DNA from 2 places in the Devosia sp. XK-2 genome. Region 2 is predicted to be linked to the other one. Evidence: riboswitches for the same ligand, from Rfam matches in the RefSeq annotation. Region 2 holds a riboswitch; the other holds the start of a gene.
The links. Region 2 has a riboswitch for thiamine pyrophosphate ahead of thiB (thiamine ABC transporter substrate binding subunit). Riboswitches for the same ligand answer to the same signal wherever they lie in the genome.
Positions count from the first base shown of each region.

Region 1 (3,481 bases), 1.3 Mb from region 2:
GAGCCTTGTCGCCCGCGGCGGGACGTGGATGAGGCAGCGGGATATCGTAATGGCGCGATATTCTGGCCGGGCGTGGCGAGAGCACATAGACCCGGTCGGACAGGAAAACCGCCTCGCGCACATCGTGGGTGATCAGCAGCACGGTCCAGTCGTGATGCACGCGCATGCTTGCAAGCCAGCGTTGCATCCTGGTCCTCGTTAGCGCGTCCAGGGCGCCGAATGGTTCATCGAGCAGCAACATGGACCTTTGCTGGGCCACCGTGCGCAGCAAAGCCACACGCTGGCGCATCCCGCCCGAGAGCTGGGACGGATAATGCCGCTCGAAGCCCGACAGGCCGAACTCAGCAAACAGGGGCAGGGCCCTTTCGCGGGCCGCCGCCCGGCTCATGCCCTGCACTTCAAGACCGAGCGTGGCGTTGTCGATGATGCGACGCCAGGGCATCAGCGCATCACGTTGCGGCATGAAGGCAAAGCGATGGCTATTCGCTTCGAGCGGGGCGCCGGCACATAGAATATCGCCGCCATCATGTCGAAGCGCGCCGGTCAATAGCTGCAATATGGTGGATTTGCCGGCCCCTGACGGCCCCAGGATGGACACGAATTCGCCTGGGTGAACCGAAAGGCTGATGTCGGCCAGCACGGCGAGTTGATCGAAGCTCTTCGAGACGGATCTGAGTTCCAGTCGCGGCACGCTCATCGCTCGCGCGCCCCCAATCGCGCCCAGGGCATGGCCAGTCGTTGCAGCAGGACTGTTGTACCGAAAAGGCAAAGGGTGAGCGCTGCGCTGACAAAGACCGCGGCCAGGACCAGGTCCGGCCGGAAATTGTTCTTGGCGTTGAGGATATAGATGCCCAGGCCCCGGACGGCGCCTGCATATTCGGCGAAGATCGCCCCGACCACGGCATAGGTGATCGATATCCTGAGCCCGGCGAAGAAATAGGGCAGGGCGGACGGCAAACGAGCAGCCATGAAGATGCGCCAGCGCGACGCGCCCATGGAAGCAAGAAGCGACTCTATATCGCGATCGGTCGAGTCATAGCCCTGCACCAGGGCGACCAGCATGGGAAAAAACGTCACCAGCGCGACCAGCACGATCTTGGGCATCAGACCGAAGCCGAACCAGAGCACCACAAGGGGCGCGATCGCCACCAGCGGCAGGGTCTGGGTGATGACCAGGACTGGGAACACGGCCCGCTGCAGTGGACGAAAGAAGTCCAGCAGCAGCGAGAACAGGAAGGCGGCGCCGAGCGAACAGGAAAAGCCGAACAGGGTGGCTTGCAGCGTCGCCAGCGTGTGGAGGGCCAGTGCCTCGCGCTGCTGGTAACCCTGAACGAGCACGCGCGACGGCGCCGACAGGGCCGTAGGAGAGATGCCCGACTGCCGGACATATAATTCCCAGGCGAGAAAGAGGGCCGAGACGGACAGAACCGCCGGCCAGGCATGGGCAAACAGGCGGGCAACGCCCGACCAGGCTGAACGTATCGACATGACGACGCTCCGGCCTAGCGCGCGCTTGGGCTATTGGCCGATACGGTCAGATCGATGGTAACATGCCCTTCAGGCGGCCCGAAGCGGCAGAATGCCTGCTCCAGAGTGGCAAAAAGGGCGCCGGTATCGCCGCTGAGCTTGGTTGCGAAATGCTTTGACGCCTCGAATGTGCCCGAGGCCTTGAGAAAGTCGATGCAGCCGTAAATCTCGTCCATGTGCCGGTCTTGGCCCATGACATAGAGCGAGAACTGCGCCACCGAGAAGACATCTGTCTCCGGCGCGCTGGAGACCGCAGCCAGGGCGCTTTCCTGCCGCTCGGCCAGTGGCAACATCGGCCCCGCCAAGTGCTGCGACTGGCAAATGGCATCGTCGGGCTCGCCCGGGCACCCGCGCGAGATGGCAGCCGAGAGAACGCTGTGCACACCGGTCCGGGCGGCGGCTGTAAAAACGTCGCGCAGCGCCGGAAACAGCAGTTCGGGCGGACCGACCAGCAATGTGGATATATCGTCAGTCTCGATGCGCAGACGATCCCGATAGGGATCGAGCGCCTTCAATGCGCTCATGATGACAGCGACGAAATCGCCGGTCATGGGATAAAGGGAAATTTGCGCGCCAGAAAACATGAACCGCCTCGCTCCGCTGGTATTACCCAGATCAGCTTTAGGGTCCGAAGGCTTGCCGCCCCCATCTCAGCCCCGACCGTACGGAGCACCCCTGTGGATGGCGCGGACCATAGACGACATCGATGAGCTTTCGCAACCCTCCTCGGCTCTCGGAAAAATCCCAATAGCTGCCAGCGGGGCCGTTCCGCCAATATGGGCGCACGAAGACCGTTCATCGCAACATGCAGGCAGGCACCGAATGACCAAGCTGACCGGATTAGCCACCGCACTTCTCGTCGCACTCGCGGCCGCCACTTTTCCAGTTTCGGCCAATGCTGCGCAGACCATCGAATATACGGGTCAGGATCTGAAAGTGGACACCGCCATAGCGATCTACTTCGCAGACGGCGACCGGCAATCGGAGCCTTACTATTTCTCGCTGAGCGGCCAGCTAACGCAAATGGTGATGTGCAAGGCCACCTTCGATTCGCAGAAAAGCCGAATTCTGACCGCTTTGCGCAGCCACCCCGATTTCAAGCGGCGCACGCCTGTGGCCGCCGCATGCGCCCGAACCAATAAGACGCCGCTGAACCCGTTCGCGCGCTAGTCTCGCCGGGTTCGACGCTATCGCCCGATATGTCGTCATGCGCTCGTTCGGTCGCAATCGCGTGTAGGGTCTTGACCCTACCATGTGGCAAGGTCGCATGGATAAGGCGTATCTGGCTGCTGAGTGGGCATGAACGCGATGGTGCGAATAGTGCTGACCGTATTGATGGCGCTAACGCTGAACGCCTCGATGGTCTTTGCCGCGACGACGCAATCGCCCGGGCACCATACCGAGGCCGTCACCGTCCGGCACTGTGACCATCATGGTCACCGCATGCAGATGTCAGACCATGCGCATGCAGCCAATCTCGATGATTGTCAGCGGCAGGTTTGTCCCTCCTGCACAGGCCTGCCGCCGCTTTTGCCGGTCCTGTTGCATCAGGCTGAAACCAACGCAGTTGAGCCGTTTGCGCTGCGCTATTGGTCGCCGTCCTGGCGGCCGCCTCTGTTCCGGCCACCTATCCAAATCTGAACCTTTTGACGGCCCTTGGGCCGGGTCCCGATTTTCAGATTTGGAGTATTTCCATGAGCACGCAGCTCTCTCGTCGCGCCTTTCTCGGCGCCTCTCTCGCCTTGGCCGGCAGCATCGCCCTGCCGCGCTTTGCCCTGGCACAACAGCCACCAGCCCGCACTTTGATTGCCGAGCGTCGTGTCATCGACGTGCTGGGCAGGCCAGCCAATGTTTTCGGCATCCGCGCCGGCAACGGGGGGCAGGGCCTGTTCCTGCCGGCCGGCGAACGCTTTCTGGTCGATCTGGAAAACCGGATCGGCGCCCAAACCATTAT
Region 1 covers NZ_CP146608.1:1,692,209-1,695,689, forward strand. Annotated here, with positions in the region: gene V8Z65_RS08110 (ABC transporter ATP-binding protein) at 1-697, opposite strand, end outside; gene V8Z65_RS08115 (ABC transporter permease) at 694-1,488, opposite strand; gene V8Z65_RS08120 (YkoF family thiamine/hydroxymethylpyrimidine-binding protein) at 1,503-2,111, opposite strand; TPP riboswitch at 2,102-2,214, opposite strand; gene V8Z65_RS08125 (hypothetical protein) at 2,350-2,697, shown strand; gene V8Z65_RS08130 (hypothetical protein) at 2,827-3,168, shown strand; gene V8Z65_RS08135 (multicopper oxidase family protein) at 3,222-3,481, shown strand, end outside.
Region 1: another riboswitch for thiamine pyrophosphate. It lies ahead of V8Z65_RS08120 (YkoF family thiamine/hydroxymethylpyrimidine-binding protein); the one in region 2 lies ahead of thiB (thiamine ABC transporter substrate binding subunit).

Region 2 (3,481 bases):
TTCTGGGCTCCCTGCAGACCGTGGCCGGTTCGACCGAGCGGCTGACCGAAATTCTTGATACCGAGGCCGAAATTACCGACCCGGTCCGTCCGAAGGCACTGCCGCTGCCCGCGCTGGGCACGGTCACCTTCGATCATGTCAGCTTTTCCTATGGCGGTTCTGGCGGCGACACCGTGCTCCATGATGTCAGTTTTGCCGTGGGCAAAGGCGAGACGGTGGCGCTGGTCGGGCCCTCGGGTTCGGGCAAGTCGACCACGCTGTCGCTGCTGCAGCGCTTCTACGATGTGACGGCCGGAACGATCTCGGTCGACGGCGTCGATATTCGCGATGTGCGGCTGGCCGATCTCCGGCAGCGCTTTGCCTATGTCGAGCAGGAACCGATCATCTTTGCCGGCACGATTGCCGAAAACATCCTGTTCGGCAAACCCGATGCCAGCATGGACGAAGTGGTGGCCGCAGCGCAGGCCGCTTTGGTCGATGATTTCGTCGCCGACCTGCCCCAGGGCTATGAAACAGTGGTGGGTGAGCGCGGCGTCATGCTTTCTGGCGGGCAGAAGCAGCGCCTGGCCATTGCCCGCGCCATTCTCAAGAACGCGCCGATCCTGCTGCTCGACGAGGCGACCTCCGCGCTCGACGCGCGCTCGGAGCAATTGGTGCAATTGGCGCTCGAGCATTTGATGGCGGGCCGCACAACGCTTGTCATCGCCCATCGCCTCGCCACCATCCGCGACGCCGATACTATTCTCGTGCTCGATGATGGGAAGATCATCGATTCCGGCACGCATGACGAGTTGGTGGCCAAGGGTGGCCGCTATGCCGAATTGGCCAAGCTGCAATTCCGCCTGGGGGAGGCGGTTTAGGACGATAGTCATGGCGTTTGACGAGACTGACGCTGTTACAGCGCTGTGCCGCGCTCAGGCGTGACCCGAGGACCACTCGTCTCAAACACCAATCCTCCTGCTCGTGGCAACAGGTCCTTGTGTCGAACACGAGGACGGCACCGTGGATGGAGCGGCACCGCCCTTATCGCTGCTCCAAACACAATTCCACCAAGTCCCACAGGCGCTCGCGGCCCAGGATCAATAGCCAGGGCGTATCGTCCTTCGGCACGATCTCGACGCGCCCGCCCAGGCCCTCATTGGATGTTCCCAGCCGGCCTGCCGGATCGAGCAGCAGCCCGTTCATCGGATAGAACAGGCCTTCCGTGCGTTCAAAAACGATGGGCACCAGCGGGTGAATTGAAATCCGTTCCTTGGCTGAGGCGTCGAAGGCAAAAGATCCCGATACGGCAAGCGCAACATCGGTTTCATCGACCAGGATCACCTGGCGGTGCGGCGCGACCTCGAGCAAGGCGCCGAGCGCTGCGAGCGTGTGGTCGAGGCGTTTTCCGGTCATGCCCAGGGCCAGGGTGACCGGCGCAGCGGTCGAATAAAGCGCTTTTTGAAAGTCGGTGGTGATCTGTTCGGGGATGTGGATGACGCGCGTGCGTTCGGCCCAGCCGGCAAGATCGTCCAGCGAATCGAGATCACCCAGAATGGCTTCGGGAACCAGGCCGGCGGTCCCCAGTGTATTGCCACCGCCATCGGCGGCGACCAGGGCGACATTGCGCTCGACCAGGTCGCGCAACAGCCCGGCATCCACGGTGCCGCCGCCGACAATGGCCAGGGGTCGGCTGAAGCTCAGAAGCGTTTTTTCGCCGGAAGGAATGGGGGATTGCACTCTTGGTTCACTCTCAATAAGGTCCGCACCGTCTCGCTGGGGTGTTCCGGTTGCTGCCGGAGCTGAGAGTTACCCATAGAACCTGAACCAGGTCATGCTGGCGGAGGAAGTTCGAGATGGCAAGAGGTGTCCTCGTGCGCCTCGATCCATTGACACATCCCTTCACCCATGGCTGCACACCAAACGAAGGGAGACCGACATGGTCAAATCCTCCTCGCTGGCGCTTGCGGTCCTTCTTGCCGGGCTTTCCGGCGCTGCTATTGCCCAGGATAAACCCACCCTCACCATCTATACCTATGATGGTTTCGCTTCTGAATGGGGCCCTGGTGTTCCGCTCAAGGAAGGGTTTGAAGCCACCTGCAATTGCACCGTCAATTGGGTGGCTGCCGACAGCTCCATTGGCACCCTGCGCAAGGTGCAGCTCGAGGGCGAGGGCACCGAGGCCGACATGATCCTGGGTCTGGATACCGCCATTGCCGGGGAAGCGCGCGCCACCGGCCTGTTTGCCGATCACGGCCTGGATATGAGCCATCTCGACCTGCCCGGCGACTGGATGGACGAGCAATTCGTGCCGTTCGACTATTCCCATTTCGCCTTTATGTGGGACACCGACACCATGGATACGCCCCCCGCCTCGTTCGAAGAGCTGATCGCGCTGCCCGACGATATCAAGATTGCCATTCAGGACCCGCGTTCGGCGACGCCGGGCTTGGGATTGATGCTCTGGGTCAAGGCTGCCTATGGCGACCGAGCGCCAGAAATCTGGGAGGGGCTCAAGCCCCATATCCTGACCATTACCCGCGAGTGGAGCGAAAGCTATGCGCTCTTTCTCGATGGCGAGGCCGATATGGTGCTCTCCTACACGACCTCACCCGCCTATCACATCTTCGATGCGGACGATCACACGATCAAGGCGGCCATGTTCAACGAGGGACACTTCCCACAGATCGAAGTGGCAGGCATTCTTAAATCCTCCGGGCATCAGGAGCTGGCGCGCGATTTCCTCGCCTATCTGACCTCGGTGGAAGGCCAGGCGCATATTCCGACCACCAATTGGATGTTCCCGGTGGTCGATCTGGGCGACGCACTCGATCCGGCCTTCCAGGGTCTGCCGCAGCCCGAAAAGACCCTGACGCTGGATGAAGCCGAAATCACCGCCAATTCTTCGGCCTGGATCGAGGAAATGCTGGCGGCGGTACAGTAGGCCATCTGATGCGCTCACTGCTGTACCGGGCTGTCACCCCACCCTCATTCCCTCCCCATCAAGGGGAGGGAGGCGCAGGGCTGATGGGTCGGAGCTCATCGTCTCCCTCCCCCTTGTGGGGAGGGATCAAGGGTGGGGGTATTGGCTTTCTCGCGAATAAGAGGGTGAAGGGATCGGCCCCATGCTGACCCTTCCGCACCGACCTGGCCGGGTGGCGATGGCCAGTGTTCTTACCGCGGCCATCGCCGTCCTCATCGTGGCGGTGCTCTGGGCCATTCTGGCCGCGGCCAGGGAAGGGGCGGAAAGTTCACGCATCGACATCGCCCATCTGCTGCGCATGACCGCGCTGCAGGCCGGGTTGACCATGGTACTCTCCCTTGGTGTCGGCATTGCGCTGGCCTGGGCGCTCAATCGGTTGCGTTTTACCGGGCGAGACCTGGTGGTTGGCCTTTTTGCCGCCGCCATTGTCACCCCGGGCATGGTGGTGGCCTTTGGTCTGCTCTCGATCTGGGGCCGCAATGGCTGGATCAACCAGATCGCGGAAGCCCTGTTCGGCGT
Region 2 covers NZ_CP146608.1:3,003,740-3,007,220, reverse strand. Annotated here, with positions in the region: gene V8Z65_RS14785 (ABC transporter transmembrane domain-containing protein) at 1-860, shown strand, start outside; gene V8Z65_RS14780 (thiamine diphosphokinase) at 1,024-1,719, opposite strand; TPP riboswitch at 1,747-1,845, shown strand; gene thiB (thiamine ABC transporter substrate binding subunit) at 1,919-2,923, shown strand; gene V8Z65_RS14770 (hypothetical protein) at 3,105-3,481, shown strand, end outside.